3 linked regions of the Lewinella sp. 4G2 genome follow. The main gene of each other region encodes a partner of the protein of the gene in region 2 in a complex. Links are inferred from orthologs where the notes say so. Each region holds a gene or a part of one and is shown on either strand. Other genes may lie near its edges. The genes, in order: pfkA, rny and A3850_RS03315.

Evidence for each region.
Region 1: rny (region 2) and pfkA share a complex: the UniProt entries of both Bacillus subtilis proteins name them as parts of the possible RNA degradosome complex. The link is inferred for Lewinella sp. 4G2 from one-to-one orthologs.
Region 3: rny (region 2) and A3850_RS03315 share a complex: the UniProt entries of both Bacillus subtilis proteins name them as parts of the possible RNA degradosome complex. The link is inferred for Lewinella sp. 4G2 from one-to-one orthologs.

What each region holds. Positions count from the first base shown.
Region 1 is NZ_LVWJ02000014.1:2,273,246-2,283,863, forward strand. Bases 2,829-5,690 are described here. They hold pfkA (6-phosphofructokinase), read right to left. Parts: upstream 4,822-5,690; coding sequence 3,835-4,821; downstream 2,829-3,834. Other genes in these bases: A3850_RS09670 (hypothetical protein), read right to left, coding at 2,829-3,684; A3850_RS09680 (hypothetical protein), read right to left, coding at 4,967-5,690. Also shown: A3850_RS09660 (hypothetical protein), read left to right, coding at 1-710; A3850_RS09665 (T9SS type A sorting domain-containing protein), read left to right, coding at 837-2,405; more of A3850_RS09670, read right to left, coding at 2,536-2,828; more of A3850_RS09680, read right to left, coding at 5,691-5,815; A3850_RS09685 (alpha/beta fold hydrolase), read right to left, coding at 6,063-6,854; A3850_RS09690 (HAD family hydrolase), read left to right, coding at 7,134-7,715; signal recognition particle-docking protein FtsY, read left to right, coding at 7,944-8,918; A3850_RS09700 (T9SS type A sorting domain-containing protein), read left to right, coding at 9,098-10,618. UniProt on the Bacillus subtilis protein: Catalyzes the phosphorylation of D-fructose 6-phosphate to fructose 1,6-bisphosphate by ATP, the first committing step of glycolysis.
Region 2 is NZ_LVWJ02000019.1:390,323-401,022, reverse strand. The notes cover bases 7,757-10,700. They hold rny (ribonuclease Y), read right to left. Parts: upstream 10,101-10,700; coding sequence 8,412-10,100; downstream 7,757-8,411. Other genes in these bases: A3850_RS20265 (hypothetical protein), read right to left, coding at 10,483-10,700; A3850_RS18640 (cell division protein ZapA), read right to left, coding at 10,176-10,478; A3850_RS18650 (hypothetical protein), read right to left, coding at 7,757-7,895. In the rest of the region: A3850_RS18670 (ABC transporter ATP-binding protein), read right to left, coding at 1-1,600; A3850_RS18665 (DUF2461 domain-containing protein), read left to right, coding at 1,715-2,428; A3850_RS18660 (hypothetical protein), read left to right, coding at 2,618-3,787; A3850_RS18655 (ATP-binding protein), read left to right, coding at 4,054-6,813; more of A3850_RS18650, read right to left, coding at 6,915-7,756. UniProt on the Bacillus subtilis protein: Endoribonuclease that initiates mRNA decay. Initiates the decay of all SAM-dependent riboswitches, such as yitJ riboswitch. Involved in processing of the gapA operon mRNA, it cleaves between cggR and gapA.
Region 3 is NZ_LVWJ02000014.1:429,903-440,593, forward strand. Bases 475-3,409 are described here. They hold A3850_RS03315 (polyribonucleotide nucleotidyltransferase), read right to left. Parts: upstream 3,106-3,409; coding sequence 844-3,105; downstream 475-843. Other genes in these bases: A3850_RS03310 (head GIN domain-containing protein), read right to left, coding at 475-696. In the rest of the region: more of A3850_RS03310, read right to left, coding at 1-474; A3850_RS03320 (DinB family protein), read right to left, coding at 3,501-3,953; murI (glutamate racemase), read right to left, coding at 3,955-4,770; A3850_RS03330 (OmpH family outer membrane protein), read right to left, coding at 5,000-5,515; A3850_RS03335 (OmpH family outer membrane protein), read right to left, coding at 5,607-6,125; A3850_RS03340 (cupredoxin domain-containing protein), read right to left, coding at 6,519-6,947; A3850_RS03345 (T9SS type A sorting domain-containing protein), read left to right, coding at 7,508-10,691. UniProt on the Bacillus subtilis protein: Involved in mRNA degradation. Catalyzes the phosphorolysis of single-stranded polyribonucleotides processively in the 3'- to 5'-direction. Necessary for competence development in Bacillus subtilis.

The sequences.
Region 1 (10,618 bases), on a different replicon or contig from region 2:
ACCCGGTGGCCGGTGGTTTTTCCAGCATCATCGACCCGGCGGGGGCAGATTGGGTGGCTTACCGAGATACGCCCTGGGGCGAGTATCCCGCTTCGGCGGCCTCCAGCTACCGTGGGGTTCCCAACCTGGTGTTTCGGGGAGACGACGACGGTGCGGGGCACCCCGGCCACAAAAAGTGCAAGAGTGAGTTACGGGACGGCAAGATCTATACCGAAACCCTGAGCGGGGAGTGGGCCTGGAATTGGTCCTTCACCAGGAAGGGGGCCATTCTCGCCGTCACCAAAGTGCCTGCGGGCAAAAAGTACTGGTTCCTCTACGAAGGCCCGGCCGGTGGGCGCTACCAGCCCAAGACCACCTACTGGGCTACTGGCCTGACGCCACCGAGTTATGCCATTCCGGACCATTTTACCGGTGGCACCCACCGCGATTACCACCAACTCATGTACTTCGGCCAGGACGACTCTCGCTACGTATTCGGCATGCTCCAGGCTACGCCCGATACCCACCGCGACCACATCAGCTACCTGGGCAACGAAGAGATCGGTGCGGCCAATAGCCCCGACGGAATGGTCGTTGCCGGCTTCGGGCGTGACGAAGGCGCCACCCCACTGCTAGAAGATCCGCAAATTTTCGCAATTGCCATCATCAAAAAGGGGAAAGCGAGGCGCATCAAAAAGACGTTACATAAATTAGGCAAGGCCGATAAATAATTGGCTGGGGTTCCTTCCTACGTTGATTTGGGCGCTGCCGCGGGTGCGGAGAAAAAGGGTGAAAAAACAGGACCAAACCCGTAACGTTTGGGGTGAATTTGTGCATGAACGGGCAAACCCGTACCCATGAACAAGTTTTACTTCGTCTTACTCCCATTGCTAGTGGTTTTCTCCGCAGGCGGATTGACAGCGCAGTGTGCCGCCCCCTCCCTGGGCAGCTCGGCCACCGAAGATCAACGATTTGCCACCCTGCGCCCGACCCGGATTGCCGGGGCCACGGGCTACCGTGTGGTGCTTTCCGCCGACGCTTTCCGCGACCCGATCATCAGCCCGGATACGACCTACGAATTTGGGCCGGACGAACAGATCATCCTCTACGGCCTTGAACCGGCGACCCGTTACCGCGTCAACATCCAGGCGATTTGTGGAGCGGAGGTGAGCTCTTTCAGTAATCGGCTGATCTTCACCACTGAGGACGACGGCCCGCCACTGCTCGACGATCGCGACGGAGGCTTTAACTACTTCGTCAGCGCCAGCACCAGGTATAATCCCGTGCCGGGGACGACCCTGGCGGCCACCAACCAGGGAAACCCAGCCGGGCCCTGCGGGGGTGATGCGGACGATGACGTCTGGTACAGTTTCAGCCCCATTTGGCCCAAGTACACCTTCACGGTTGATCCCGTGAGCGGTACGGACTCCGCCCTGGTTGTCGAGATCTACGACGAGCGGCAGGACACCCTCGTCGCCTGCCGGGCCGGCCTGCCTGGTGAGACGGTAAATATCACCCTGGAGAATATTCCCGTCAATCAGGACCCGCAGAACCGTTTTGAGTACGACCTCCGGGTCTACACTGCCGGGACCAACGGATACGCGGTCTTCGAGATCGGGGCCGCCGGAGAAATCCTGCCGGTCGCGGATGAAACGGGCTGTATCGCCGCCGAATCGATCACCCTGGACGGGACGGGCCAGGCCAATGCATTCGTAGACGTCCTGAACCAGGAGGGCGAGGTGATCGTCAGCATCGAAAATACCCAGCCGCTGGGAGTCGTGGACGTCAGCTACTTCGAGGACGCCGCTGGTGCCCGCCTCTTCGGGCCGAATGACCTTCCTTACCTCGGTCGGAACATCAGCATTAACCCCACGGTACAACCTGCGGGGCCGGTCCGCGTGAGGAGTTACCTGACACAGGCCGCGGTGGATGCTTTCCTGATGGAAAACAATATCGCAAGCGTCTCCGAACTCGGGGTTACGAAAGTGGCCACCGGAGATTGTTCCGCCGAGTACACGGGCGGAGGCGTCATCGCCAGCTTTGAAGATGCGGGCCGCTACGGCAGTGGATACTACGTTGACGTCGTCGTTACCTCATTCAGTGAATTCTTCTTTTCCGCGGCGGACCGAGCGCTGGGAGAAGCGTCAAGCACGCGTTCCACCACCAATTTGACGGATATGCGCACTGCCCCAAATCCCTTTACCCATTCCTTTAAAGTAGACTTTTACGCCCGGTCCGGTGGAGAGTTACGTATCAGCCTGCACGACGTAGCCGGCAAGCGGGTACAGCAGCGTACGGAGCGCGTAGCGGCGGGTCTCAACCAAATCAACGTTGAAGGTTTGGGAGACTTGCCGAAGGGTACTTACTTCCTCCGGCTTATAGATGCGGACGGTGGCGTAGTCGTCAGACGGGTCCTTAAGCAATAATTCCGTCCCTGGCTAAGCCAATTGGTCCTGTTTGCTTGCCCACCAAACCTTGCACCCGCGCCAGCGCCCAGCTAACGCTACGTGATAAAAGGTGCACTATCCTTGATGGGGAACAATTGAGGTGTCCTTACTAGAAGCCTCCGGCAAAGCTACCGGTGATGAGGAAGCGCATTACGAAGACCAGCGCAATACTAACGGCCAGACCAAAGGAGACTTTAGCCAGATCCCGACCGATGTCCCTGAACGCATCCTTGATGTTGAGGCGGCCGGGGATTGTCTCGTAGTAAGCGATGGCAGCGCGGGCGATCATCGCGACGGCCATCACGACGATAATTTCATCGGGCACTTTGTCCCGGAGGTAAACCACGTAACCGATGAGGGCCAGGAGGACGACGTTCATGCCTAAACCGGCGTAGTGGAAACTCTTTGCCCGGGCGAGGTCGCTGGGCTCCTTGTCCAACTCCAAACGGTAGCGAATGGCAATCTCCCGGCCGGCCAGCAGACCGAGGAAGACCCAGGTAGTGGACATTGGTACTTGAGAGAATTCCTTGAAGAAAAGCAGGATCAGACCGTAGTTGAAATCAACGATAGTAGCCGAGCGGATGTCGGTCGTATTCGTCTTTTGCTTGACGATCTTCTGGATGTTGCCGCCCTTGCTGTAAAAGATGATGGCCAGCATCGTCAGAAGGATACCTAGAGAAACCAGGATTTCCGTCAGCGTCAGTGCGCGTGGCAGGTAGACGTAGATGTTGGCGAAATCCTGAATGAGCCACTGGCCCCAAAGGAAGCCCGTGGACGCCCACTGCAACACCGTCCAGGTACGCTTCTCGCCGGGCGTGATGGGGTTGTTAATGAACTTCTTATCAAATAGACGGGTAATCAACTGCCACACCAGGATGGCCACGCAAAAGGCCAGCGCGTAGCCAAGAATGGACTTCATCGTCATGTCGTACAAACCCTTGGGCTTAAAGAAAGTCAGTACGAGGAAGGAGGTACTTACCGGAATGCCCGTCCGCGTAAGGATCATGAGCACCAGTGGCGGCAGGAGGTAGGGCCAGGGCATATCCTCCACGAAGGCGTACTTGGCCAGGCGGCCGTAACTCACGTCGCCATCGTAGGTGTGCCAACCCCAGAGCAGCGTAAAGGCCAGGATGCCACCCGCGAAGAGCCACAGGACCCACCACGGCTTCTCCTCGTTGGAAGACAAAAAGGTACCCAGCGTCTGGATGGAATCATTACCGACAACGGCGTAGCCGGCCAGGATGAAGCCGAGCCACATGATGATCAAAGAGGGATCCATAAAGACGAAAGTTCTGGGGTAGCGGAAGAGGATAGGCTAGTGAGCCTAAGTAAATAATCCCCCAAAAGTAACCGTACGTTCGGCCGCGTGGGTTAAGTCTACATTAATTCCCCCGCCAAACGTCCTGAATCAAATGGCCAGGATGGAAGCCATTTCGATGAGTTTGGATTCGGGCTTCTTCTCCTTGTAGATGCTGTCCTCGAAGGGGTAGGTAGTGATGAGATCATTTACGATCCCCACGGCTACGTTCTCTTCCCCTTCTAGCAGTCGGTTAACCGCGGCGTGCCCAAGGCGGCTGGCCAGGAGACGGTCCAGCGCCGTCGGGGCACCACCGCGTTGGAGGTGGCCGATGACGGTGACCTTCGGCTCCATACTCGCTAACTCATCCTTGATGCGCTCCGCAATGCCGGCGGCGCCACCCATGGGGTGCCCTTCGGCGACAATCACCACGCTGAAGAGCTTGCCGCGGGCCTTGTTCTTTTTAAGGACGTTCTTAAGATCCTCCAGATTCGTTTGCGCCTCGGGAATCAGTACGCTGGAAGCACCCGACCCGATGGCGGTATGTAGGGCGATGTAACCGGAGTGGCGGCCCATCACCTCCACGAAGAAAAGGCGGTTGTGGCTATCCGCCGTGTCCCGAATCTTATCTACGGCATCGATGGCGGTGTTGACGGCCGTATCGAAACCAATGGTGTAGTCCGTGCCAAAAAGATCGTTATCGATCGTACCGGGTACGCCGATGAAGGGAACGTTGTGCTCTTCGCTGAAGACCTTGGCGCCCGTAAACGTACCGTTACCACCAATGGCGATACAGGCATCGATGTCGTATGCCTTAAGGTGTTCGGCGGCCTGGGCGCGGCCCTCCGGCGTCATGAAGCGCTTGGAGCGCGCCGTGCGGAGTACCGTTCCGCCCCGCTGGATGATATTGGCAACGTCGCGCCGTTCCATCCGCTTAAAGTGGCCGTCGATCATACCCTCGTAACCCCGCTCGATACCGTAGACGTGGAGTTTATTCCAGGCAGCCGTGCGGACGACGGCCCGCAGCGCGGCGTTCATGCCCGGGGCGTCCCCTCCGGAGGTAAATACGGCGATGCGGCGAATGTCCTTTCTATCCATGGTACAGAGTATCTGATTGGCGAAGCCGCAAAGCTATAAAAGCCACCGCCGTTGTAAAAGCTAATCGAAGGTTAGTTACTGTCGGTTATCCGCCAGCGAGTGGGCCGGCCCTTCAGCCAAAAAATACCGTAACCATGACCGGTGCTTAGTGCATTGTTCGCCGGTGGAAATTGGCCAGGGCTTCGATGGGTTTATGGACGAAGCGTCCCATCTTCAAGTTACGCTCCGCCATCGCCGCCTGCAGGATGGTCTTGAAGTGGTAGGCGATGGAACCAATGTAGTGAACGGGTACGTTCAGGTGGCCCTCGTACTTGCGCACGTGGCGGTCCAGGAATTCACCGAAGCTGTCAAAAACGATCTTTTGGACGAGGGGGTGATCCAGGTGCTCCCCCATAAAGCGCGTAAAGCTGGCCATGTAGGTGTTCGGGATCGGCGATCCGTAGATATTGTCCAGAATATCCGACTTATCGATCTTGATGTGTTCCTCGAAGGCGTCCCGGATGTCATTGTCCAGTTCCCGGTAGAAATAGGCCCGCAGGAAGGCTTTACCGATGTGGCTCCCGCTCCCTTCGTCGCCCAGCATGAAGCCGAGGTTGGTTACGTTGTCCACCACGTCCCGGCCATCGTACAAACAGGTGTTGCTACCGGTACCGAGGATGCAGGCGATGCCTGGCTCGGAGCCACAACTGGCCCGGGCGGCACCGAGCAGGTCGTGCATTACGGTGATCTCCGCTGTGGGGTAGGCTGCCTGCAGCACTTCGCGGATGGGGAGCTTGCGGGTGTAGTCCCAACAACCCGCGCCGTAGTAGTGGATCTCTGTCGGCTTGAGGTTGGGTAGTAATTCGCTACTCAATTTTTCCACTTCACCCTGTAACAAATCACGGGGGTGAACGACGGGGTTGAAACCCTTCGTATGGGCGTAAGAGCTTTCTCCGTCTTTGGCCACCCAGGCCCAGTCCGCCTTCGTCGAGCCGGCATCCGCAATCAATAACATAGCTGAAGTTTAGGCAGGCGAAGGTAGCCAACAAGCAGCAAGATTTCAGACGCTTTTTTGCCGGCTTGGCTAGTGGCTAATCATAGATTCAGGGTATCTCAACTAAGTACCAGTCTAACATTGGGCGCTGCCGCAGGTGCAAGGTGAGGGGGAAGCAAAAACGCAGTGAAATAGGGTGCCTCCTCCTTCCAGGAAAAGTTGATACGGAAGAAGAACCTTTATTGCGGAAAGATGGAGACGAACGGAATTACCGAGGCAGCTGCCCTAACCAGTCCAGGACGATCTTATTGAACCCCACCTTATCCTCCAGATTACAAAGGTGGCCACGGCCCTGCATCACGGCCAACTCCGCCGTGGGAGCGTGCTTGTCGGCGTAACGCTGGGCTGCATCAAGGAAGACATGATCCTGCTCCCCCATCACCAAGAGGGTAGGGCGCTGCAGGGGGCGTTCGTAGAAGGCCCGGACGACGCTAAAGAAATCGCGGTACAGACCCAGCCACTTCAGGAATTCCCCCGGGGCGAGCTTCTTGGATTGCCGCCGGTACATCTTCCGGCTGAAGGCGTGGTTCTTGCGCGGCATCACGATGATGATGAAGGAATCGTAGATCCACCGGAAAGGGATGAAGTAGCTTAGGAACTTTCCACTGTGGGCGAAGCTCTTGATGCGCCAATCCGCTTTAAACACGCCACCGACCATGATCATGGATTGGATCATCTCCGGCCGCCGGGCATCCAGTCGCTGCAGGATGATGCTACCGAGGCTGAGCGACATGAAGTGAGCCCGCTCGATCTTGGCTTCGTCTAGGGCCTTGAGCACGTCGTTGGTTACGATGTCGAAGGTGTAACTCTCGTACGGAGGCTGCACGTTCTTGCTCGATCCATGGTCCCGCAGGTCCAGTAGGCAAAGGTTGTACTCCCCCTGAAAAGCCGTGACCTGGTGCTTCCAGGTGACCGACGAACCGCCCGCCCCGTGGATGAACACCACCCAGTCCTTATCCGGGCCGGCGTGGACGAGGTCGTAATGGATCGTATCAGTCAAGGCGGTGGCTTTTGTGGGCAACGAAGATACATGATAGTGCAAGGAGCGGGGCTAATGTTCGCGCTTTACCGGGCGGGCCAGGTTAAGTGAACGCAAAGACCCGCCTGAATCTAGACCTTAAGATTAAGCCAGTATTAAATTCGGCCTACGTTTTAATTACCTGTGCCAAAGTAGCTTGTGCGCGGCGGTTGGGGTGGCGATATTGCGGATGCCTTCCACCACAGGCATTTACCTCAGCCCGTTTGCCAACTTGCAATCGCTTTCACTAAGTCTTCCGAAGTGTCCATTGATACCTATCCTTTTTCTGAAACCCGGGGTGAACGTTTCCCCCCCGTCCGCTTAGCCATCTTCCACTTGCAGGATGTATGCGTCCGGATCCCGCGTTCCCTGCGTAACCATTTGCGGACGGCCTCCCTGGAGCTAGCCCCACAGATTGAGGCTACCTTCCGCTGGCTGAGAAAGCGCCAGGTCCGGATCGCCCTCCTGAGTGACTTTGACGAAGCCGGTACTAATATCCTCCTAGAGCGCCTTTCCTGGGAATTAGGTGGTGACCAACTCATTCAGGCAGTCGTACCTGAACAAGGGGTGGGGGAGAACCCAATCCGGCAGGCCATGGACCTGGCCGGAGTCTCGGACCCCCACCAAGTAACCCTTATCGCCGATACGCCAGACCTGCTGAACTTCGGCACCCAGGCCCAAGTACGCCTTAACCTTGGTGTGACGAGTGGGAAACACAGCTACGAAGTGCTCAACTCCACGCCGTGCCGGGCCTTGCTGGACAATACCATCCAGATCGTCAATTATCTACTCGACGAGGTGCCCCAACTTGCGGCTGCTGGTGGCGCCGGCTCTAACGGGTAGACCCTTTATTTTAGGAGTAGCTCCTGGTTAAGTACATCCTAATTGCGGAAGGGCATCGGCAACCTAACTATCCATTGTCGTTAGCCTCTTTTCACAGATTGGGTCCCTAACTATATCGCGATTCCCCGCGTTACCTTTGTCCCGTTCCCATTTACCCGGCACCTGCGGCAGCGCCCTGATCGAAATGATGTAATGGCCGCACCGTAACCGGAAACCAGCATTCTGCGCATGAGCTTTTTCAATAAGTTTTTCAATAAAGAAAAGAAAGAGGACCTCGATAAGGGCCTCGAAAAAACCAAGACCGGTTTTTTTGATAAGATCAGCCGCGCCGTGGCCGGCAAGGATACCGTGGACGAGGAGGTGCTTGACGAATTAGAGAACGTGCTGATCACCAGCGACGTCGGTTTGGATACCACCGTCAAGATCATTGAGAACATCGAAGCCCGTGTGGCGGAGGATAAGTACGTCAACACCAGCGAGCTGCACCAGATCCTGCGCGACGAGATCGTGGAACTGCTGGCCGAGAACAACGCCCAGGACTACGAAGATTACGAATTGCCACCCGTCACCGGAGACGGCCCGGCCATCATCCTGGTCGTCGGCGTGAATGGGGTAGGGAAGACCACCACGATCGGGAAGATCGCCCACCAGTATCAGAAAAAGGGCCATAAAGTGGTCCTTGGCGCCGCCGATACTTTCCGCGCTGCCGCCGTGGACCAGCTCAAGATCTGGAGCGAACGCGTTGGCTGTGAATTCTACTCCAAGGGAATGTATACCGACCCTGCGGCCGTGGCCTACGAAACTACGAAGTACGCCATTGATAATAAGATGGACGTAGCCATCATCGATACGGCCGGGCGCCTCCACACCAAGTTTAACCTGATGAAGGAGCTGTCGAAGATCAAACGCAGCGTCACTAAGGCCCTGCCCTCCGCTCCCCACCAGGTCCTCCTCGTGCTGGACGCAACCACCGGGCAAAACGCCATCGAACAGGCCAAAGCTTTCACTGAGGCCACCGACGTGACGGCCCTGGCGCTGACCAAACTTGACGGTACGGCTAAGGGCGGCGTAGCTATCGGGATCACCGATACCTTTAAAGTGCCCATCCGCTATATCGGCGTGGGGGAAGGAATCGATCACCTCCAGATCTTTAATAAGAAGGCCTTCGTGGAAAGCCTGTTTGGAGACGAGATGAAGGTATAAACACGGGCTAAGCGTAGGGACGGCTACATTTTGGTAGCTATTTGTTGGCGTATCCGCCGGTAAATTGCCACCTTAGCCGGTGATTCCCGCGGTTCGGGATGCTTTTGAGTTTATAATCCCAACTAATTCGCTTGGCCATCCTCACCTACTTTTCGGGGTGCGCCCCAACTGATACTGACATGAAGTTCGTTTTTGCCCTCCTGGCCTTTACCGGCCTGGTGCTCCCCCTCGGTGTACACGCCCAGGGGGCCACTCCCGTAAATGACGAATGCGCGAACGCCACCCCGGTGGCCGTACCTACATTCGGTACCACGAATTACTACGCCGTTGATACCCGGGATGCCAGTGGCTCCGTCCCCGCCCCTGGCTGTACCAGTGCCAGTGGTGACGATGACTTGTGGTATTCCTTCGTCGCCGGCTCCGATGGGATCATTTTCCGCTACCGCAACGCCGTCATTCCCGCCGGATCAACCGGTATTGGTTACGCGATCTACGCGGGGTGCGACGGCGAAGAAGTGGCCTGTAACTTCAATTTTGGCGACGGCGTGACCGGTAGCGATATCGTGGACCTGCTGACCCCACTCATCCCCGGAGAGACCTATAATATGCGGGTCTTCACCCAGGGCGCAGACGGTGGGGGAACCTTCGAGTTTGGCATTCAGGCCTACCAACGCAATGACGAATGCGCCGAGGCGGAAGAAATCTTTGTACAAATCCCCGGTGGCTGTGCCTATACCAACCTATCCACCCAGAACTTCTCCCGTACGCAGTCGCCCAGCAGTGCCTGCGCCCTGACGAGTAATAACGATGATGGTTGGTACCGTTTTCAGGCCACTTCCGAGTACGTGATTGCCGATTATGCTAATTTGATCGCAACGACTGGCTCCGCTACTGGGTTGGGTTACAGTTTGCACGATGGTTGCTCCGGGGTAGAATTAGCGTGTAGTTTCAGTATCGGAAGCAACGGCTCGGGGCGGGAAGTACTTAATCCACTTAGCCCCTTCAACCTTGGTCAGGTTTACCTGCTGCGTTTGTACCTGGAAGGACCGACCTCGTCGGGCACCTTCGATTTTTGTCTGCAGGAGGCCATCTGCTCGCCACCCTTCGTGCGCTACAGCGTCATTTTCGATGAATGTGAAACGGTGGGCGCTCAGGTGGTAGCCACCGCATTCGATCTGGGCGGCGGCGATTCCCTGCTCATCGTTAATGACTTAACGAACGATACGCTGGTCTTCAAGAGCACTGGTTCGGACACCACCGCTGCCTTCCCACTTGAGGGACAGGCTACGTTTACCGCCCTCAACCAGATTTCTACAGCTTGCGATAAATCGGAAACCGTGGACGTGTATTGCCCCGCAGACAACCAGACTTGTGACACGAGCCGCGACCTCCTGATTAACGATCCGGGTTCTTGCGATCTGCTCAACGAGGCTAAAAATTGGAACACGGGAACCAGCGAATACCCCATCGATCCATCTTGCGGGACTTACCGTGGGGGAGATCTCTTTTACGTATTTACGGCACCTACTAATACTCTGGAGGTGACGGTGCAGGAGAACCCCTTCAGTACGCTGGCCCTTTCCGTCAATGAACTGAATTGCCTCGATGGCGGTACGGAGATTGACTGCAAAACCGTAAACGGTACTGGCCGGTCGGTTACGCTAGAAGGCATGACTATCGGGGCACAATACACGCTACGC
Region 2 (10,700 bases):
CGGAGGTTGCTTCGTCGAGGATCAGGATATCCGGGTTGCGGAGGACGGCGCGGGCGATCGTCAGCCGTTGGCGTTGGCCACCACTTAGCTTGTTGCCCCGGTCACCGATGTTGGTCGCGTAGCCATTGGGGAATTGGGTAATGAAGTCGTGGGCATTGGCCACCCGGGCTGCTTCCTCCACTTTTTCGGGGGTGACGCCTTCCATGCCGAAAGCGATGTTGTTATAGATCGTATCGTTGAAGAGAATGGCCTCCTGGGAGACGATGCCGAAGCGGTCGCGGACGTCCTTTAGCCGGTAGTCCTTGAGGTCCTTTCCGTCGATCCGGATGTGGCCGGCGGTCGGGTCGTAGAAGCGGGGGAGGAGGTCGGCGATGGTAGATTTCCCGCCACCACTGCCGCCGGCTAGGGCAACTACCTTTCCCTTTGGGAGGTCGAAACTGACGTTGTGGAGTACGTCCTCCGTTTCGGGGGAATAGCGGAAGCTTACGTTATCCACCGTCAGACCCACTTGCATGGCATCCAGCGGCAGCGCCCCCTGGGAAACGGCGATAGGGTTCCTGATCTCGAGTACTTCCTCGACGCGGGTGAGGGCGCCGAGTCCCTTTTGGATGTTGTACCAGGCCTTACTGAAGTTCTTGGCCGGGTCGATGACCATGTAGAATGCGAAGATGAAGGTGAGGAAAGTGCCCGGCTCCATCTCGCCGCCGAAGACCCGCCGCGAACCGTACCAGAGCAGGAGGGCGACTGTGGCGATACCGAGAAATTCGGTGAGCGGGCTGGAGAGATCCCGCCGCCACATCAAGCGGATGAGGGAGTGGCGGTAGCTGTCGTTAAGCTCGCCGAAGCGTTCCCGCTGGTACCCTTCCGCCCCGAAGGATTTGATGATGCGCAATCCCCCCAGGCTCTCCTCGGTGCGGCTGACGATGCCCCCCAATTTTTCCTGGATGACGCCACTGCTCTTCTTCAGTGTCTTGCCAATACCTCCGATCACCACGCCGGTGAAGATCATGAGGCCGAAGACGAAGACCGTCAAACCGGGGCTCACCACGATCATAAAGGTGAGGGACCCGATGATGATGAAGGGCTCCCGAAAAACCGCCTCCAGTACGTTGAGGATGCTGGATTCTACTTCCTGGACGTCCGACGTGATGCGGCTCAGCAGGTTCCCCTTTTTCTCCTCCGTGAAGTAACTCATGGGGAGGTGTAGCAGGTGGTCGTACAAGTTGTTCCGCAGGTCGCGAATGATGCCGTTGCGGACGGGCGACATGAAAAACAGGGCCAGGTAACGGAACAGATTCTTGCCCAGAAAACTGAGGAGGATGAAGCCACAGACGTAGGCCAGCGCTGTCTCCTGCCCGGCTTCAGCGATGAATTCGCTCAGGAGGTAGTTGGCCTGTTGGGCAAGGTCATCCAGGTTGTTAATGGACGCCACCGGCTCGGTGACGGGCTCTACGCGCTTAAAGAGCAGTTCCAGGAAAGGTTGGAAAAGGGGGATGGCCGTCACGGTAAAAATGGCCGTCAGGATATTACTGATGATCGCCAGCGTCACGAGGCCGCGGTAGTTACTCAGGTAGCCGAGGAGGCGACGGAAGGATTGCATGGGGTAAAGGTAGGCAGTATGGTAGTCGGGTAGTAGCGTAGTCGGGTAGTGCGTACTACCCGACTACCCGACTACGCTACTAAATACTACTCGACTACACTACTATATTTGTACATGACCAAGATCAAAAAATCCACCCTGCAATTTATTAAGGACCTGCACAGGAACAACAACCGGGACTGGTTCGCCGAAAACAAGCCACGGTACGAGGCCGCCCACGAAAATATGATCGAATTTGCGGCGGAATTACTGGATCGCTTGTCCAAGACCGACGTGCTCGTCGAGCAAAACGGCAAGAAGGTTTTGCAGCGCATCTATCGCGACATCCGCTTCAGTAAGGATAAGCGGCCGTACAAGCGGAGTATGTCCGGCAGCTTTACGCGGGACGGCAAGCTGCGCCGTGGCGGCTACTTCTTTCAGATCAAACCGGAAGCTAATTGGGAAGAGGGAGATTGGATGCCTTCTTCCTGCTGCGGTGGCGGCTTCTACAACCCGGAGCGGGATGACCTGAAACGGCTCCGCGACGAACTGGCCACGGACAGTTCGGAATTGCGAGCAATTATTGCGGATAAGGACTTCGTACGCGTCTTCGGTGAACTGATGGGCGATAAGTTGAAGACGGCGCCGAAAGGCTTCCCGAAGGACCACGAAAACATCGACCTGCTGCGTTACAAGAATTTCGTCGCGATGCGCCGCTTCACGGATAAGGAAGTCCTCTCGGCCGATTATCTGGATCTGAACCACGAGGCTTTACTGACGGTGCGGCCCTTCTTCGATTACTTTACGGACGTGTTGACTACGGATGGGAATGGGGTGGTGATTGTGTAAGAAGGAAATCAGCGGACCGAATAGGTAGCAGTTTCGGGCCACCAACTTGAACTATCGGTTCAAGTGAGTGAACACTAGCCAGAAGTAGACCTCCCGCCTCAATTGTACGGATGATTGATTCAATTCTACCCACCTCTGGAGGGTGAGCAAGCCCACTTTTGGGGCATTGATCACCCAAAAAGAATTGATATGAATCGTATCGCTCTACCTACACTCATCTTACTTTTTTTAACCACTAACCTCGCTGCTCAGATGACCATTACGGCGGAGAGCTTCAACCGGCCCGCTACCTGGGCGGATGTCTTTTTCGTCGCCAGGGAATCTGAAGTCGCCATTCCCGAAGGCGGCGAAAACCAGGTCTGGGATTACTCCAACGTCCAGTACACCGACGACCGGGTGCGGAACTACGAAGCGGCGGACAATGCGGAATACCCCACCGCGACCAGTTTCTATTCTACGCCTAACACCTTCCAGTCCTTTACGTACCCTTCCGGGCTATACGAGGTGAAGGACGAACAACGTTGGGGAGAGCTCGGCACCTTTTTTGAAACCCAAAACTTCGGCATCACCCCCCTCACCGGTGGCCCCACGGATACCTTAACCTTCCCCGGCCGGGCGGCCCGCGTCGGCGAATCCGGCACTCGCCGCTTGATATTTCCAACCACTTTCGGCAGTAGCTGGGTGGATGAGTTCACCGGCTCCGAACAATTCGAATTAAGCGTAGCCGGGTTCGGCCTCAATGGAACACCGGGCGAGCGGCGTGGTGTTAACCGTGCTGAGCGAGAAGTCATCGGCTACGGCCAGTTGATCCTCCGCGGCGACATGGGCAATGCGCCCAACGTTGAGTACGAGGTACTGCTGGTGAGATCCATCGAAACCAGTACGGACAGCATCTTTCTGGGCGGCGCGCCGGCCCCGGCTCCATTGCTGGCAGCTTTTCAGTTGACGCAGGGCGCAATGGCCGCGGATACCATTTATGAATTTTATGGCCTCACGGATATTGGGGCACCCCTTTTCCGCTACAACACGAGTACTGCGGGCGACGCCACCATCTTCCGCCCCCAGCGCCAGGGGATTACTTCGGTGAGCAACCCGGCCTTGCTCCGGAGCGCCGTGTACCCTAATCCAGCGCCGGCTGGAAGTCGGCTTTCCTTTGCATTCAGCGAAGCTATTCCGGCCCGCTCCACCTTTGTATTGCGGAGTTTGGATGGGCGTCCGGTCCATCGCCAAAGTATTGGGGCTGCTACGGATATTATCTCCATCATTCCCTCACCGCTGGTGCGGCCAGGCGTGTACATCTACTCCTTCCTCTCCGCCGAAGGAAGATTACTGGGAAGCGGTAAAGTGCTGATGGAATAAGGTGACTTGCATGTCTGATCAGAATTCAGCCTCAGTAACAAATAGGGCACTCGGAAAATAACACTGTCTCACGTGTATTTTATCCATATAGTTGGAGCTCCAGCGGCCCCGATCGTTGGCCCGAATGATTATTACCTATTGCAATAATGGTGAACGTGGTCCTCGATCACTGTTCACCATTATTGTTACTTTTGGGCGTGACCTTTTGCGGTTCATCCCCCAGTTTAGCTGTCAATCCATTTAAACTTAATTTTCGGGCAGCGCTGTTGTTGGGGTTATTGCTCGTGGTAAACTGGCTGCCGGCCCAGTCCGCCTTCCCAGTCTACGAATATTCGGACCACACAGACGAGGTGCTCACCATTCCCGAAGAATTACTGCGGGCCTTTGCGGATACCTCCGGGCAACTGGAGCTGGAAGATATCTTGAGCGATTCCACCACACCCTTTGGCCTTCACGGCGATCTGGCACGGGTAGATCAGGACTACGCTGCCTGGTTTCGAATAAGGCTTACCAACACCACGGAGCGAGAGGTCATAAAATTGATCAACTACTACCTATTTGTAGAGCGGGGAGAAGCTTACGTAGTCGAGAATAACCAGGTAATCCGAACCGTTCCGGTGGGCGCGGCGGTGCCGGTTGCCGAAAAGGATTTATACCGCACTGACCCTTACGTACAATTAGTACTTCCCCCCGGGGCTACCCGTACCGTTTACTTACGGGCGAGTTACGGAGAAAGCGTGGAGCGCTGTTGCCCTTTCCTCATTCAGCTGGTTAACCCCGAGCGCCAGTGGCGGCGCCTGGTAGAGCGCGGGGCGGCGGGCTATTTTTTCTTCGGAGTCCTCCTCCTCTTTTGTGGTATTGGCGTGTTGGCTTACTGGCTCCTGCGGGCGCGTTTGTTCCTCTATTTCGCCGGGGTCATGCTCGCTTTCGGTGTTTATTTTTTAATGGATAAGTCCATTTTTTCGCTCAGTTTCCCCGGAGGTAACGTTTGGGGGCACTCGGTTTTTGAGCACTGGGCGGTTGCTGCCGTCTTCTTATTCCTGGCATTATTTGTCGTTGATTACGTGGAGGCTTTCACCAGGCTTCCCCGCGGGGTATACGTTTACTTGGGCCTTACGGCCCTCACGATGGCCATTCCCCTTTCCAGTGTCCTGTGGTTTTCGCCGACCAATCTCTCTAAGGTAATGATCTATGAAAATGGGCTTTACCTGATTTGGACAATTTATACGTTTACCATGATCGGGGTCCTGGCCTGGCGTGGCGTGTCGCAGGCCCGGGTACTCCTGGTGGGCATTACGTTCCTCTTTGTCGGGAGCGTCCTCTCCTTGCTATTGATCGTCGGTATCATACCGAGATTTCGCTTTTCTAATTACCTCTTCGAGGCCAGTACCGTCATCTTCGGCGGGTTCCTTTTCCGTGAGCTTTTCAGCGGCTTTAACGAGTTGCGGCAGCAGAATGAAGTCATCCGCGAAAGTGGCGCGCTGCGGAGTAAATTTTTCGCCAACATCACTCACGAGTTTCGCACGCCGTTAACGCTCATGCTCGGCCCGCTGCGGCAGGTCATCGATAACACCGAGGACGCCAACGATCTGGCCATGCTGCGCACCGCCGAAGTCAATGCCGAACGCCAATTAGAACTGGTGGATCAGTTACTCGATCTCTCCCGGCTGGACGCGCAGGCCATGGATCTTCAGGCCAGTTACGATGATTTTGCGGTCTACTTCCGCCGCCTGGTGAGTGCTTACGAATCCCTCGCCGCCCAACGGCAGATCACCCTTACGCTGGATGCGCCGGATTCACCAGTTATGCTTTATTTCGATCAAGGGAAGACTGACCGCATCTTTTACAATCTCCTATCCAACGCCCTGAAGTTCACGCCGGCCGGCGGGCAAGTCAATTTGGCGCTGTCGCAGGATGCGGGGCAATTGGTCGTGCGCATTAGGGACACGGGCCCCGGCATCGGACCGGAAACCCTGACCAATATCTTCGATCGCTTTTTTATGGCGGGTACCGACCGCACTGGCAAGCAGGGAACCGGAATCGGATTGGCCCTCGTGAGGGAAATGACTCACCTCCACCACGGTGAGGTGGGTGTGCAAAGTAAACTGGGCGAGGGCACAACCTTCACCGTGAAATTACCACTCGGCAATGCACACTTGGAGAGCCACGAAATCGTAGCCACTTCTACGGTAGGGAAACCCTTATTGGAACCGGAATATCCTACCACTCATGTCGGTCCCCTCCGGGGCGAAGCCTCCGCTGGAGATTTGGCCAACCTATTATTAGTTGAGGACAACGATGAGATCCGGGACTTCATCCAACAAATGCTCACTCCCCACTACGCCGTCACCCTGGCGCGGGATGGTGCCGAAGGAATCCGCCTCGCCCTGGCCGACCCACCGGACCTCATTATCAGTGACCTCATGATGCCGAAGAAGGACGGGTACGAAGTCTGCCGCGCCCTCAAGGCCGACCTCCGCACGAGCCACGTCCCCATCATCCTGCTGACGGCCCGCACCGACCGTACCGACCGGATCACCGGCTTGGAGGAGGGGGCCGACGCCTACCTTACCAAACCGTTCGACGTGCGGGAACTGCTCATGCAGGCCAGCAACCTCATCCGTTCCCGCCAGGTCCTGCGGGAGCGGTTTGCAACCAGCATTACGGTGGCCCCGAGTGAAATTGCCGTTTCCTCGCTGGACCGTGACTTTATGGAAAAAGCGGTGGCCTACGTCGAGGCCAACCTGGATTCCTCCACCCTCAGTGTTGACGAATTAGCCGCCGAAATGGAAACGAGCCGTAGCGGCCTCAACCGCAAACTGCGCTCTTTGGTGGACCAGTCCTCCAATCAATTCATCCAGTCCATCCGCCTCCAACGCGCGGCCCAATTACTCGCTGCCGGGAGTGTTTCCGTTAAGGAGGTAGCGTACGCTTGTGGCTTTAGTTCGGCGACCTATTTTGCTAAGCAGTTTCGGGAGCGGTACGGGGTAGCGCCCAGTCAGTACGTGGAGAGTGGTGAAAAGTAGCGCTCGCAACTCGATACTAGAGACTTGCAACTCGATACTCGCAACTCGCCACTCCATCCCCAACCTCGCACCCGCGTCAGCGCCAAATTGTTAGTCTCGGATTAATCTGGACGCCCAACAGTTGATAGTTTTTTCACGTCGCGGTAGTAGCTATCCACCATGCCATTAATCCTACGGCGTTCGCTTTTGCTGCCGACGAAATAGCTGTTGACCAGCGCGTAGATATCGTCCCTGCGAGACTCAAAATAGGCGACTTGCTGGGCAATCTCTGCTGCCGTGACGTTACGGCCGCGCCAAAGGCGTTCGTAGATGGAGTCCGTGCCGAGGGCTTCAGCAGGGACGGCGTATGGGGCACCAACCAAACCAGAGTAATCAAAATCGTAGGGGAACGGCGTGAAGAGATCCGTGCCCTCCCGCCCAATGACGGCTAAGTTATGCAGATTGAATACGTTGAAGTCAGTATTCTGAATCAGGTAGTTGAACAGGCAGAGGCGCACGTAACTCTCCCTTTCCAAAGATCGGGAACTGAGGCGGTCGTCCGGATATTCGTAGCCGCCAAAGCGGGCGGCGATCTGCTCCGAGTGCTCGATCAGAAAGATGGGCATCTCCCGCTCGCCCACCTTTAAACGGGCTGGGATCGTCCGGACGTGTTTGTCGTGGAGCAATGCATAGAGATCGTAAGCAAAGGCTTCCCGCCGCAGAAAAGTCTGGGCGCTGGGCCGGCCGTAGCAGGGCAGGACGAGTTTCCAATCGTTCATTTTGCCGGCGTAACCGGCACGGCGTAAGGCATCCTTATTAAAACGCAGTTTCAGACCGGGTAGGGCGCACTGCTCGAGGCGCGCGTTGCCCCGGCGCCGCACCTTCGCCGACAACGGTATGATCGTACCCCCAAAGGAAATTGTTGCCGGCGCCGCGAGAAAGGATCGGCCGATCTTCTTCCGGAGCAGACGTTTAAAATCCACCTCGAGCTCCACGACCAGGGTATCTCCCGAAGCATGGGCGGCATCGAATAAAGATACCCCTTGCCCACTGAGGGAAAGGGAGAAGAGAAAAACTAAGGCGACGGTGGCGAGCGTAGGCATGGGGTCTGCCTTTAACGGGTAGGATGGGGGGATGGGTTGAAAAGGGAAACAACGAAAACCACGAAAACAACGAAAACCCTGGAAATAACGAAAACCCGGGGCGAGATCGTTCCGATCCAACCCCGGGCTACTAGGTTTACCCCTCCGGGGCAAAACAAAACGTTGTGGCGGGAATTACCGGCAATCCGGAGTCGTACGACTTTGCCTTAGTAAATGATGAAAACCCAGGGTCGTGTGGCAATGCGGCATTGATTAACGAAAACCCAGGGTCGTTCGGCCTATGGCCTCCTTGACCCTGGGCTAACTTGCTTGTCCCTCCGGGACAATTTCTCTGAAAGTATAAACGCTACGTGCGGCTAGAATAATCCACATGATGCGAAGCATCTAAAAAACTCTGGTTCTCCCAATCTCTTGAACTCCTGCGAAACTATTCCACGCAAAACCGCCGGAGGCCTCCCCAACCTCCCCCGCTCTCCGAAATAGAGCCGTACAAGGAAACCGCCGGAGGCACGTAATCTACCGAGCAAAATTAACCGCCCGCTTCTCCCGGATCACCATCACCTTGATCTGCCCTGGGTACTGCATATTCTCCTGAATCTCCTGGCTGATCTTGAACGATAGCTCTTCCGCGTGCTGGTCAGAAACCTGGTCAGCTTCGACCATGACGCGGAGCTCGCGGCCTGCCTGCATAGCAAAGGCAGAACTGACGCCGTCGTTCTTCACCGCAATCTCTTCCAACTCCTTGATGCGGTTGATGTAACCGTCCAGCACCTCCCGGCGGGCACCGGGGCGGGCTCCGGAAATGGCGTCACAGGCCTGGATGATGTGAGAAAGGATATTGTTCATCTCGATCTCGTCGTGGTGGGCACCGATGGCGTTGACGACCATGGGGTGCTCGTTCAGCTTTTCGGCCACCTGCATGCCGTAGAGGGCGTGGCTGAGTTCCGTATCCTCATCGGCAACTTTACCGAGGTCGTGGAGGAGGCCGGCGCGTTTGGCCAGCTTGATCATCTTCTTGCTCATGCCCATTTCGGCGGCCATCGTAGCACAAAGGTGGGCCGTCTCGATGGAGTGGCGCAGTAGGTTCTGCCCGTAGCTGGAGCGGAAGCGCATCCGGCCAACGTAGCGGATCAGATCGTTCGGCAGGCCGTGGATGTCGAGCTCGACGACGGTCTTTTTACCGATCTCCATGATCTGGGTGTTCATTTCTTTCTTGACCTTGTTGACGACCTCCTCCACGCGGGCGGGGTGGATCCGACCGTCAGTGACTAGGCGCTTCAGGGAAAGGCGGGCGATCTCCCGGCGGATGGGGTCAAAGCTGGAGATAACGATCGTCTCCGGCGTGTCGTCCACTACCAATTCACAACCGGTGGCCGTCTCGATGGCGCGGATGTTCCGGCCTTCGCGGCCAATGATCTGCCCCTTCACGTTGTCGCTATCGAGGGAGAAAGTGGAGACGGTATTCTCAATTGTTTCCGCGGCACCAATGCGTTGGATCGTGTTAATAATGATCTTGCGCGCGTCCTTAGCCGCTTCGCTCTGGGCTTCCTCGAGGAGTTGGCGCTTGAGGTTAAGGGCTTCGTTGGCGGTCTGTTGTTTGACGTCCTCCAGCAGTCGTTGCTTGGCTTCGTCAGCGGTGAGGTTGGAGATACGCTCGAGCTCACTGGTGAAGCGCTCGTGCTGGGTATCCAGTTCTTCCTGCTTCTGTTTGGCGCGGGCGAGTTCTTCGTCGAGTTTCTTGTTGCGTTGGGTAAGCTTTTGCTCTTCCTGAATGAGGGCTTTCTGTTCCTTGTTGATGGCGTCCCGTTCCTTCTGGAAGCCGGCGCGCTCTTCTTTCATCGCGTCCGCTTCCTCCTTCAGGGCGGCGCGTTTTTCCTTGAGTTCGACGAGCTCGTCGGCCTTTTCTTGCTTGAACTCATCCTTGAAACGCTGGAATTTATCCCGGCTTTCCTTGATCTTTTGTTTCTTGAATTGCTCCTGCTTGTCCTTGAATTCGGAGAAGGTTTTCTCTGCCTTCAGTTGGGCTTCGGAAACGGTTTTCTCGGCTTTCAGCTTGGCGTCAGCGAGGAGCTTGTCCGCCTGAGCTTTCGTGGTGGTATCCTTGGTTTGCTTATCCGCCAGGAGGGCTTTCTTTTGCCCGGAAGCGACGAAGAACATCGCAACTACACCGACGATGAGGCCGACGATTGCATAAATAAATTCCATGGGTTGGTATCGATTGTAGGGAACCGGTGGGGCTAGCGTGTCCTAGTCCGGCAGGAAAATCCCAACATCGATAAATTAGAGCATCCCTTCCACCAGCTCGTGCAGCGTTTGTAAACGCTTCGAGAGCTCGCCGTTCTGGCTATTGTCACCGTTAGCGCGCACGTTGCGCAGTTCATCGGCGTAGGTAAGCAGGGTCATGACGAGGCAGTCCATCTTGTCGCGATCACTGAACTTGACCTGGTAGTCATTAAAGCGTTCATTGATCTCGTCGGCCATTTCCCGGACGTTCTTCTCCTCCCGGGCCTTGACCCGCAGAGGGTAAGGTCGGCCGGCAATCATCACGATGATGGATTGAAGATCCTGGTTGGGGCTTGCCATGGGGTCAGTTGCGTTGTAGCCATTCCAGGCACCGGTCAATTTCCTGCAGACAGAATTCGATCGTCTCCCGGTCCACGGCGTGAGTGGCGGCGGAGGAAGCGTTTGCAGGGGCATCATCACTGACGGCCTCGCCGGCGCCCGTCTGGTTACGGGCTAATTTATCTTTTAACGAGGTCACGATGCCAGTCTGGCGGTCGAGTTCCCGTTTTAGTTGTTGGTTCT
Region 3 (10,691 bases), on a different replicon or contig from region 2:
GTCAGAATTGACCTGAGCAGGAGTCCCGGAATACCGGATGCTTCCACCAGAGCTTGCGTCGGCCCGCAACTTTTCGGTGACGTGGATCTCAATGTCGGCGCCGGAGCTGACGTCTGCATCGACTTCCTGTGCAGTGGCTTCGGTGGCGTCAACATTTGCGCCGGAACTAGCTTCGGCACGGAGGCGATTGATGGTTCCTTTGACAATGACTTCGCCGCCACTACTGGCGTCTATCCGTGCTGCTTCACCGGAGAACATGACGCGTACTTTGGATCCACTGCTGCTTTCCAGGCGCAGCGTCTCTCCCCGGAAACTGCCTTTGGTGTAAATGTCAGCGCTACTTGAGGCGTCTACCTTGGTCAGTTCCGGCATGGTGATGTATACCTCAATATTTTCCTTCTGGCGGACCTGCACCTTATCCCTGAAACCAATGTCAAGCGTCGTTCCGAGCACCTTGGTTTCGATGTATTCCATCAGATTGCTTTCCGCCTTGATGAGGACGGAAAATTCGTTCCCCTGAGTGATTTCCACATTCATGCTGCAGCAGGCCTTGATGCCATCAAAATCTTCGAGGTCGCGTTTGTCTTCAGTTACCTCGCCGTTTCCGCGAATGGTTTTGTTCCACCCCCAGTTCTGAGCCTGGGTGCTGGCGGTGGTGAATAGGGTAACGAGGAGGAGCGTGTATAGAATTCTCATAGTTCTTATTGGTGTGTTTGGCTTGAAGGACGAGCCAGTCAATCCAGGGTTGCACCAAATATAAAAACGCCGCCCTCCCATTGCTGGGAGGACGGCGCTTTTGTGTTGGATTCGGAGGTAAACACCCGAATGCATCTGGGTGACGGATTAGTCACGGCGATCGCGGCGGTCTCCGCGGCGTCCACCACCACGGCGGTCTCCACGGTCACCACGGTCGCGGCGGGGGCGGTCCTTGGCGGCCTGGCGCTCGGCGGCGAGTTCCTCATCCGTGGGGATGGTTCCGTCGGCGCGGGGCATGATGGCCTTGCGGCTGAGGCGGAGTTTACCGGTGCGCTCGTCGATATCGACGATCTTAAAGGTCACCTCGTCGCCTTCGCTGAAGGCATCCTCAACGTTATCGATGCGGCTGTGGCTCATTTCGGAGACGTGCAGCAGGCCGTCCTTTCCACCCTCGAAGCCTACGAATACACCGTAGGGCATAATGGTCTTGACGGTACCGGTGTAGACACCACCCACTTCGGGAGTAAAGGTGATCTTCTTGATCCGGGCAACGGCGTCGTCGATGCTGTCCTTATCGCTGGAGGCAATGGAAACGTGGCCCTTACCATCGATCTCTTCGATGTTGATGTTGGTACCGGTCATTTCCTGGAGCTCCTGGATGATCTTACCACCAGGTCCGATTACGGCACCGATGTAAGACTTCTCGATGACGAGCTTGACGATCCGTGGGGCGTGGGCCTTCAGGTCGGCAGCGGGCTCAGCGATGGTCTTGGCCATTTCACCGAGGATGTGGAGGCGGCCTTCGCGGGCCTGGTCCAACGCCTGCTGGAGTTGCTCGTAGGGGAGGCCGTCGATCTTGATGTCCATCTGGCAGGCCGTGATACCCTTTTCGGTACCGGTCAGTTTGAAGTCCATATCACCGAGGGCGTCCTCGTCGCCGAGGATGTCGGAGAGGATGGCAATCTTGCCACCTTCAGCGACCATACCCATCGCGATACCGGCAACGGGGCGCTTGAGTTTCACGCCACCATCCATGAGGGCCATGGAGCCGGCACAAACAGTTGCCATTGAAGAGGAACCGTTGGACTCCATGATGTCGGATACCAAGCGGATCGTGTGCGTCATCTCGTCGGGCAGTACCTGGCGGATGGAGCGGTGGGCGAGGTTGGCGTGGCCAACTTCCCGGCGGCCGGGGCCGCGCATTGGCTTGGTCTCACCTACGGAGTAAGCGGGGAAGTTGTAGTGGAGGATGAAGTCCGCGTAGCTGTTTTCGTACGCGATGTCCACCATCTGCTGGTCGGTCTTCGTACCGAGGGTGAGGCTGGTCAGGGACTGGGTCTCACCACGGTTGAAGATGGCCGAACCGTGAGCGGAGGGCAGGTAGTCGATCTCCGTCCAGATATCACGGACCTGGTCGAACTTACGGCCGTCGAGGCGGACGCTTTCGTTGAGCATCAGGTCACGGATGGTCTTCTTCTGGATCTTGTCGTAAGCAGCGCTGAGGTCAGCCTTGTTTTCGGCGACCCACTCTTCTCCTTTTTCTTCGAGGACGGCTTCCTTGTAGTCCGCCTTCACTTGCTTGAAGGCATCCTTACGCTGGGCCTTGTTGAGGGCACCACGGGCAACTTCCTGGATTGCGGCTTTCACCTTTCCTTCCACGTAGTTGATGATCTCTTCGGATACCTGGTGGATATCCACTTCGCGGGTAGTGGCTTTGTCGCCCACCATTTCGCGGAGTTCGAGCTGTGCCTTACACTGGGCCTTGATGGCTTCGTGGCCTACTTTGAGCGCTTCGATAATGGACGCTTCGTCCACTTCCTTGCCTTCACCTTCTACCATCATGATGTTATCCGCGTCGGCGGCAACGATAAGGTCGAGGTCGGCGTCCTTCAGTGCGGAACGGTCGGGGTTAACGACGTACTCACCGTCGATGCGAGCCACGCGGCACTCGGAGATCGGCCCGGCGAAGGGGATGTTCGAGGTGACGAGGGCGGCGGAAGCGGCGAGGCCGGCCAGGGCATCGGGCATCACCTCGGGGTCGAGGCTGATGAGGTTGATGATCACCTGCGTATCGAACATGTAGCCCTTCGGGAAGAGGGGGCGGATGGCACGGTCGACGATCCGCGAGATCAGGATCTCGTAATCGTTCAGGCGGGTTTCGCGGCGGAAGAAGTTACCGGGGATGCGGCCGGCGGCGGCAAACTTCTCCTGGTAATCCACGCTGAGAGGGAAGAAGGACTGGCCTTCGCGCACGCTCGTCCCGGAAACAACGGAACAGAAAAGCATGGTTTTGCCGCACTTTACGACAACGGAACCATTGGCCTGCGTGGCCAACTTACCGGTTTCGATGGTGACTTCCCGGCCGTTCGGCAGGTCGAAGCTCACCGTCATTGGGGTCTTATTACCCATAATATGAATGTGACTTAGTTAAATATTTACGTTTGGTCCGCCAGCCCGTAGGCCGGCCTTATCCACCCTTTACCCGGCACCTGCGGCAGCGCCAAATCGGCATCCCTAATAGAAAGGAATACCAGATCGGCACGTACGTCGATACGCGGTTTGGGGCGCCGCCACGGGAAACGCGTGACGGAGGGAACACAGCCTTGGAGAGGGGGAGTAATTGCCGAAAGGCAGGCCTGAACGTTCGGAACGCTCAAATCTTACGCCGGAGATCCGCTACCGGCCGCCGCACATTTGCGGGCGTAAAGCTATGGTCATCGTGATAATTGGTGCGAAGATAAGCTTTTTTCCCGCCGTAAGAAAAGTATGCCGCCCGACAGGTAAGCGGGGCCTCAACCAGGGAATTAAACCAGCTTGTTGAGCGCAATCACGGTACCCAAGTGCATGGCTTCGTGCACGGAATTGAAGGTGAGCGCATCCTCAACATCCCGCAGCGTAATGCCGTAGCTCGTGGGGTACTCCCGAAAATTGCTGAAGTCGAGGCCGTCCCAATCCTCCCGCAGACGGCGGACGCTCGTGATGAGGCTGCTGAAGATCTCCTCGATCTCTTCTTTGCCGACGGACACCTCCGGCTTGGTCCCCTTGCGGTAGCGCTGGATAAATTCCTTACCGGAAGGACTCGGCAAACCGCTGAGGCCGTAGGTCAGGCCTTCCATGGTGGCGATGACGTGGCCGAGGTTCCAGATGATGTTGTTGTTGAAGCCCGGCGGGATGCGGTTGAGTTGCTCGTCCGTCAGGTCCTTACAGATTTTGATCAGGTTCTTGCGGGTGGCCAGCAGGATGTCGAATTGGGTCATTTCAGCTTAATTGTACGTTCGGAACGAGGAGGCGGCGGTGGCGGTTGAGTGCGGGCAACCCCAGCAGCGTGCGTTGCAAGGCGCGGCCATCGCCCGTCGCCAGGAAGTCGTGTGCAATCCTTTGCGCCCCCGGTTCTGCTAAGATTCCGGCTTCTTCCAGGCGGCGCTTCACCTGGCGGGCCGCCGCCGGGGAGGGGTCGATCACCCGCACGCCGTGGCCGGCCACGGCCTGGATATCCGCCTTTACCATGGGGTAATGAGTGCAGCCCAGGACGAGGGTGTCCACGCCATCATTGACGAGCGGATGCAGGATAGAATTCAGTTTTTCCCGAAGGCGGGGGCTCCCCGTCGCTTCCGCTTCGATGATGGGCACGAGGCCGACGCAGGGGTCTTCCCGCACCGTTTTGCCACCGAGGTACTTCTCCTTCAGCACCAGGTAGCGCGGGCTGGCGAGGGTGGCCCGGGTAGCGAGGACGCCAATAGTCTCGCCGGAAGCGGCGGGCTTTACCGCTGGCTCCAGTCCAACGAAGGGCATTTCCGGAAAGTCGCGTCGCAGTTGGTCAATGGCAATGCTCGTCGCCGTATTGCAGGCTACGACGATCAGCTTTGCTCCCTGACCAATTAGGTGCCGGGTGATCTCGCGGCTGTAAGCCAGGATGGACTTTGCGGATTGCGGGCCGTAGGGTGCGCGGGCGTTATCCGCCACGTACAATAAGCGTTCATCGGGGAGAATCTCCGCAATCGCGGCGGCGACGGAGAGGCCACCGATGCCGGAATCAAAAATGCCGATGGGGCCGTTCTGGGGTGCTGGTTCCACGGGGTGAAGATAGGGTTAGTCTCAAGCTTTGCTTTATGCTCACTATATAACTGTTGCCCCCGTGATTCCTCTCCCCCGGCCCCATTCGCTACGCGGCTACTGCGTGGTCCGAAGGAGAGGGGAGATGTGATAGGTGTGAACGTAGCGAAAAGTACAAATCACTTAACGTAAAACGGGCTGCAGCATTCAGTGATGTTGCAGCCCGTTTGGAAAACTAGTGCTGATAAGCTTAGTTACCAGAAACGCCGAGGCGTGCCTTCACGTCCTTGCTCACGTTAGCGGCTTCGATGCCGTAGAGGAGGGTCTGCTGGTCGAGGATGTAGTCGTAGCCTTTTTCTTTAGCGACGGCTTCGATCACTTCGTTGACTTCCTTGTAGATCGGCTCGAGGAGTTCGGCGCGTTTTTTCTGGAGGTCCTCCATCATCTGCTGCTCGAACTTGGCGATCTCTTCCTGGCGGGCCTGGAATTTAGCGCCTTCTTCCTCCTCCTGCTTGGGGGAGAGGCCACCCTGGGCGGCGAGGGCCTGTACCTTCTGCACTTCTTCCTGGTAGGAAGCGACCATCTGCTGGCCCTTCTTCTGGAGCTGCTTCTGCAGGCCTTCGAGGTTGGATTCGGCGGCCTTCATCTGGGGCAGGCTGGCGAGGATCTCGGCGACGTTCACGTAGCCGATCTTCTGAGCGGAAACGGAAGCGGTGGCGGCGAAGACCATGACGGCCATCAGAGCGAGTTGAATGTACTTTTTCATATTCTGTTTAGTTGAGTAGTTTGAGGTCGAACCGGCTACCGATCGGTGAAAGTCTGGTGGCGCCGGCCCGTATTGGGGTTGATTGGGATTATTATTTTTGGAGGGCCCGCAGGATGTCATCCGTCTTATCGTACGCATCGCTGCCGAAGATGATACCCGGCATGGAAGCCCGGTCGAGGATGAAGTCGTAACCGCGGGCGCGGGAGTAATTTTCAACGGCTTCGTAAACGGCGTCCTGGATGGGCTTCACCAGTTCCTGGCGGCGCTCGAACAGTAAGCCATCGGCACCGAAGCGGCGGCGTTGGAGTTCGCGTACGGCCTTTTCTTTGTTGACGATCTCTTCTTCGCGCGCGGTGCGCTGGTCTTCGGTCAGCAACACCTGCTCGGCCTGGTACTTATTGTACATCCCCTTGATGTCATCGTACTGCTGATTGATCTCCTGGTTCCACTTGGCGGCCAGTTGGTCGAGTTGCTCCTGGGCATCCTGGTATTCCGTGATGCTGGTCAGAATACGCTCCATATCAATGGTAGCGATCTTTTGGGCGCTGACGCTGGTGCTGAGAAATAGGCAAGCAACGAGGGCAGCAAAAAAGGAGGTGCGTAAACGCATACGAATGGGATAGTTTGAAAAAGCCCTCAAAAGTAGCGCAGCCACCTTGGAACCTTCGGGTAAATAGACGCTCTGTCAACGCTGAAGTTACGCCGTTGGGAAAGTTTTAACGCCACCCCAATCAACGTAAGCCACTGACAAACAATTAATTACCCCTAACGCCAGGAAAACAGCCCGTGTTCTGTTTAACGTAATCTTAACGGCGCTCCCACCAGTAAACTCTTCCCCCAACGAAAAAACCCGGAGCCAGCCTTCAGGATTTGAAGACCAGCCCCGGGTCGGGTGGTGAGATTTGTCCGGTGAACTTAGCCGGTGAGAGCCGGTAAGCAACGGGACATCCCCATTGTCAAGCCAGCTATCCTTATGTAGGATGTAGCTGTTTGCTAACGGTCCTTACTTGACCGTCAGCGTGTAGTGAGGCGTCGGGTTCAGGGGGCAGCTGTACTGGTAGGTACCTTCCGTCAGGGTGACGACGCCGGTGCGCTGGGTCTTCCCTTTTTCTACGAGCGCGGCGACGCCGGAGTTAGCCACTTGTGCTTCGGTGGCATCCTGCAGGTAAAAGCCGAGGCCTTTGTCTACTTCCAGGTTGGTGACTTCGAAGACGTACTTGCCGGGGGCCAACGTCAGCGATTCCGTATTGTAGACGCCTTCGGACTGGCTGAGCTTGATAACGGTGTAGTCGGCCTTGTCGGCCATCATGGTTTCGCCGTGCTTGGCATCCATCTTGTCCATTTTGTCCATGGTAGCCGACTGGGCGTTGGCGGTGGTGGAGAAGATCGCTGCGAAAAGAACGAGTGCGAGGAGGGAGAGAAAATTTTTCATCTTACAGAAATTGATTGGTTATGGCTTTCGCCGTTGTTATTGATATAGCAAAATTAGATGCCGTAATGAGGGCCTCAACTACCAATCATTCCTGGGAGGGTGTCAATTTTTCCTGAGGTGGCAGAAACAGTTGTTTGTCTAATAGAATTTCGTCGTACAACCTGATTAAATCATGGCGAATTGGAGCGTGTGCCAACCAATCAACCAATTTATGCTAAGGTGTTTCTCGCTATATGTATAGTACTAGCATTGAGCACTTCTCAAAGCTATTGAGAAGAAATCTTATCCCAGTGACCGAACATGTGTAGCTACAGACACTTTAGACAGACGAATATCGCCCCAACACGCTGTTAGGCGGAATTTATGCGCTGGCTAACTCGAGATGGCCGGCATTTTTCATACGAGACGAGATCGTTGTTTGCGATGCTGTTTCGCTTTCCATTAACCTGAGCTTTCATTCAGCCATTGCTAATTTTTCTGCCTGACCCGCCGCCGCGTGGGGCCAGTTGTGGATTGTATTGTCCGTGCCTGTCTGACTGATTCAACCTAAGCAAACATTTATGAACCAGTATTTACTCAAGGGAATGAGCGCCGTGGCGTTAGTTCTATTTTTATTTACCGGCGCTTTCGCGCAAGTAGTCACTTCTACGGCCGACTCCGGCCCGGGTAGTCTGCGTGACGTCGTGGCAGCCGCCCTTCCGGGTGGCGTTATTACGTTTGATGCCTCTACGGATGGTACGCCAATCACCCTTACCTCCGGTGAGATCGTAATCGACAAACTGCTTACCATTAGCGGAAACGGCGTTGACAACACGATGATCAGCGGCGGTAACAGCAGTCGGATCTTTAATATCACTCCACCACTCGCCATCACGGTGATCATGAACGATCTCATGCTGACCGAAGGCAACGCCGATATGGGCGGTGCCATTATGGTAGCTGCCCTGACTTCCGCAACGTTGACGGACGTTAGCATCACGAATAGCGAGGCAACCGGTGCGGACGCAAGCATGGGTGGCGGCGCCATCGCAGTTATGGGTGGAATCGTCACGGTCGCATCATCCACGTTTTCTGGCAACTCCGCCAGTGGTGCCAGCGGTAGCGGCGGTGCAATCATCGTTGGCGATGGTGGTACCCTAACCGTTGACGGTAGCACCTTTAGCGGCAACTCCGCCTCCCGCGCGGGTGGCGCCATTGAAGATGTATCCGGTGACGCTACGGTAACCAACATTACCGACACCAATATGTCCGGCAACTCTACCGGCAGTGCTCCCGGTAACGGCGGCGCCGTCCACGTAACGGGTGCGGGTGATCTCAACTACACCGGTGGCCGCGTGATTGACAACGTTGCCGCCAGCGAAGGTGGCGGATTATGGATCGGTACCGGTACGATGACCGTAACCAACGTATTACTCCTCAGAAACGTAGCCTCGGGTGACGAGGCGACGAATGGTGGTGGCGCGCTCTTTAGCGCCGGTGGCACCCTGAACGTATCCAATAGCCGCATCCTGGCCAATAGCGCCAACGGTTCCGCCGGTAGCGGTGGCGGTATCTTCAACGATGCTGGTACGCTTACCGTAGAGAATACGCTGATCAGAAACAATTCCGCGGTCCGCGCGGGTGGTGGTATCGAAGAAACGGAAGGTGGTACGGCTACCTTAACTAACGTACGCCTCACGGCTAACAACGCCGGCTCTTCCCCCGGCAACGGTGGCGGTATGCACATCACGGGTGCGGGTGACGTAGTGGTGAACGGTGGCGCCGTAGTTCAGAACACGGCGAGTAACGAAGGTGGTGGCCTTTGGAATGGCGCCGGCACGATGGACATTAACGACGTTTATTTCCGCCGCAACGTAGCGAGCGGTGATGATGCCGACACCGGTGGTGGTGGCGTCTTCAACCTGGCCGGTACGGTCAACATCAATGCCGGTACGGTTTTCCGCCAAAACGTAGCTGACGGTGCTTCCGGCAGCGGCGGTGGCCTGCTGAACGACGTAGGTGGTACCGTTAACATTACTGGCGCGGAATTCGCGCTCAATACCGCCAACCGCGCGGGTGGTGCCATTGAGGACGTTTCCGGCGCCGAGACGATGGTAACCATCACCGACACCAAATTCCTGAGCAACTTTGCCGGTGACGCCCCCGGTAATGGTGGTGCCATCCACATCACCGGCCCCGGTGAAATGAGCATCACGGGTGGCGTGGCCAACCAGAACGTAGCCAGCCAGGAAGGCGGTGGCTTCTGGAACGGTAGCGGTACGATGACGGTAACGGACGTGACCTTCAGTTCCAACGAAGCCCTGGGTACGGCCGCCGACGACGGTGGTGGAGCCCTCTTCAACAACGGCGGTACACTCGTCGTCAACGGTGGTGTATTCGATCGCAACGTAGCCACGGAAGGTTCCGGTAGTGGTGGTGCCATTCACAACGCTATTGGCGGTACACTCACGGTAACTGGTGGCCGCTACACCCGCAACGAAGCAGCCCGCGCCGGTGGCGCCATTGAGGATGCTTCCGACGTAGGTACGATGATGACCATTACTGACGCAACGATGAGCCAGAACATGACTGGCCCAATGCCCGGTAACGGTGGTGCCATTCACATTACCGCTTCGGGTGACGCAGAAATCACCGGTGGTCTTTACAACGACAACGTAGCAACCAGCGAAGGTGGTGCGCTATGGAACGGTGGTGGTACCATGACCGTAAGTGGCGTAGCCATCAATGGCAACCGCGCCGAAGGTGACATGGCCGACCAAGGTGGCGGTGGCATCTTCAATGAAGGTGGTATCCTGATGGTCATGAATAAGACCCAGATCATTTTTAACGAAGCAACCGGTGCTTCCGGTAGCGGTGGTGGTATCCTCAACAATACGGGTGGCCAACTGACGGTCAACCGCAGCCAGCTCAAGAACAACAGCGCTAGCCGCGCGGGTGGTGGTATTGAAGATAATTCCGCGGAAGAAGGCACCGTAAGTATGGTTTTCGCCAACCTGATCGGTAACACGACGGGTAGCGCACCGGGCAATGGTGGTGGTCTCCACGTCACTGGCCCCGGTACCGTCGATATTGATGGTGGCTTGATCCTGAACAACACGGCAGCCTCCGAAGGTGGTGGCCTCTGGAACGGTACGGGCACCATGACGGTGAGCCGCGCCAAAATCGTCAACAACATTGCCATGGGTGACGACGCGACCAACGGTGGTGGCGGTATCTTCAACCTCGACGGCGGTACGCTGATGGTGAGTACTTCCACTCGCTTCTCGGGCAACCAGGCCACTGGTGCATCCGGTAGTGGCGGTGCCATCTTCAACAGTGAGGGAAGTTCCCTTACCGTAGATCGGTCCTTCTTCAACAACAACTCCGCGAGCCGCGCGGGTGGTGCGATCGAGGACAACTCCCAGAGTGGTACCACGGTAATCATCAGCAGCTCCAACTTCGACGGTAACACGACCGGTAGCGCACCGGGTAACGGTGGCGCCATTCATATCACCGGCGACGGTGACATGGAAATTAGCCGCAGTAATTTCACCAACAACACGGCTGCCCTTGAAGGTGGTGCTCTCTGGAACGGTGCCGGTCTGATGACCGTAACCCAAACGGACGTGCTCGACAACGAAGCTCAGGGTCCAGCCCTCGACGACGGTGGTGGCGGTGTCTTCAACAACGGTGGTGCCCTGGTACTGGAGCGTTCTACGGTGTCCAACAACTCGGCCACGGGTAGCGGTGCTTCCGGTGGTGGCG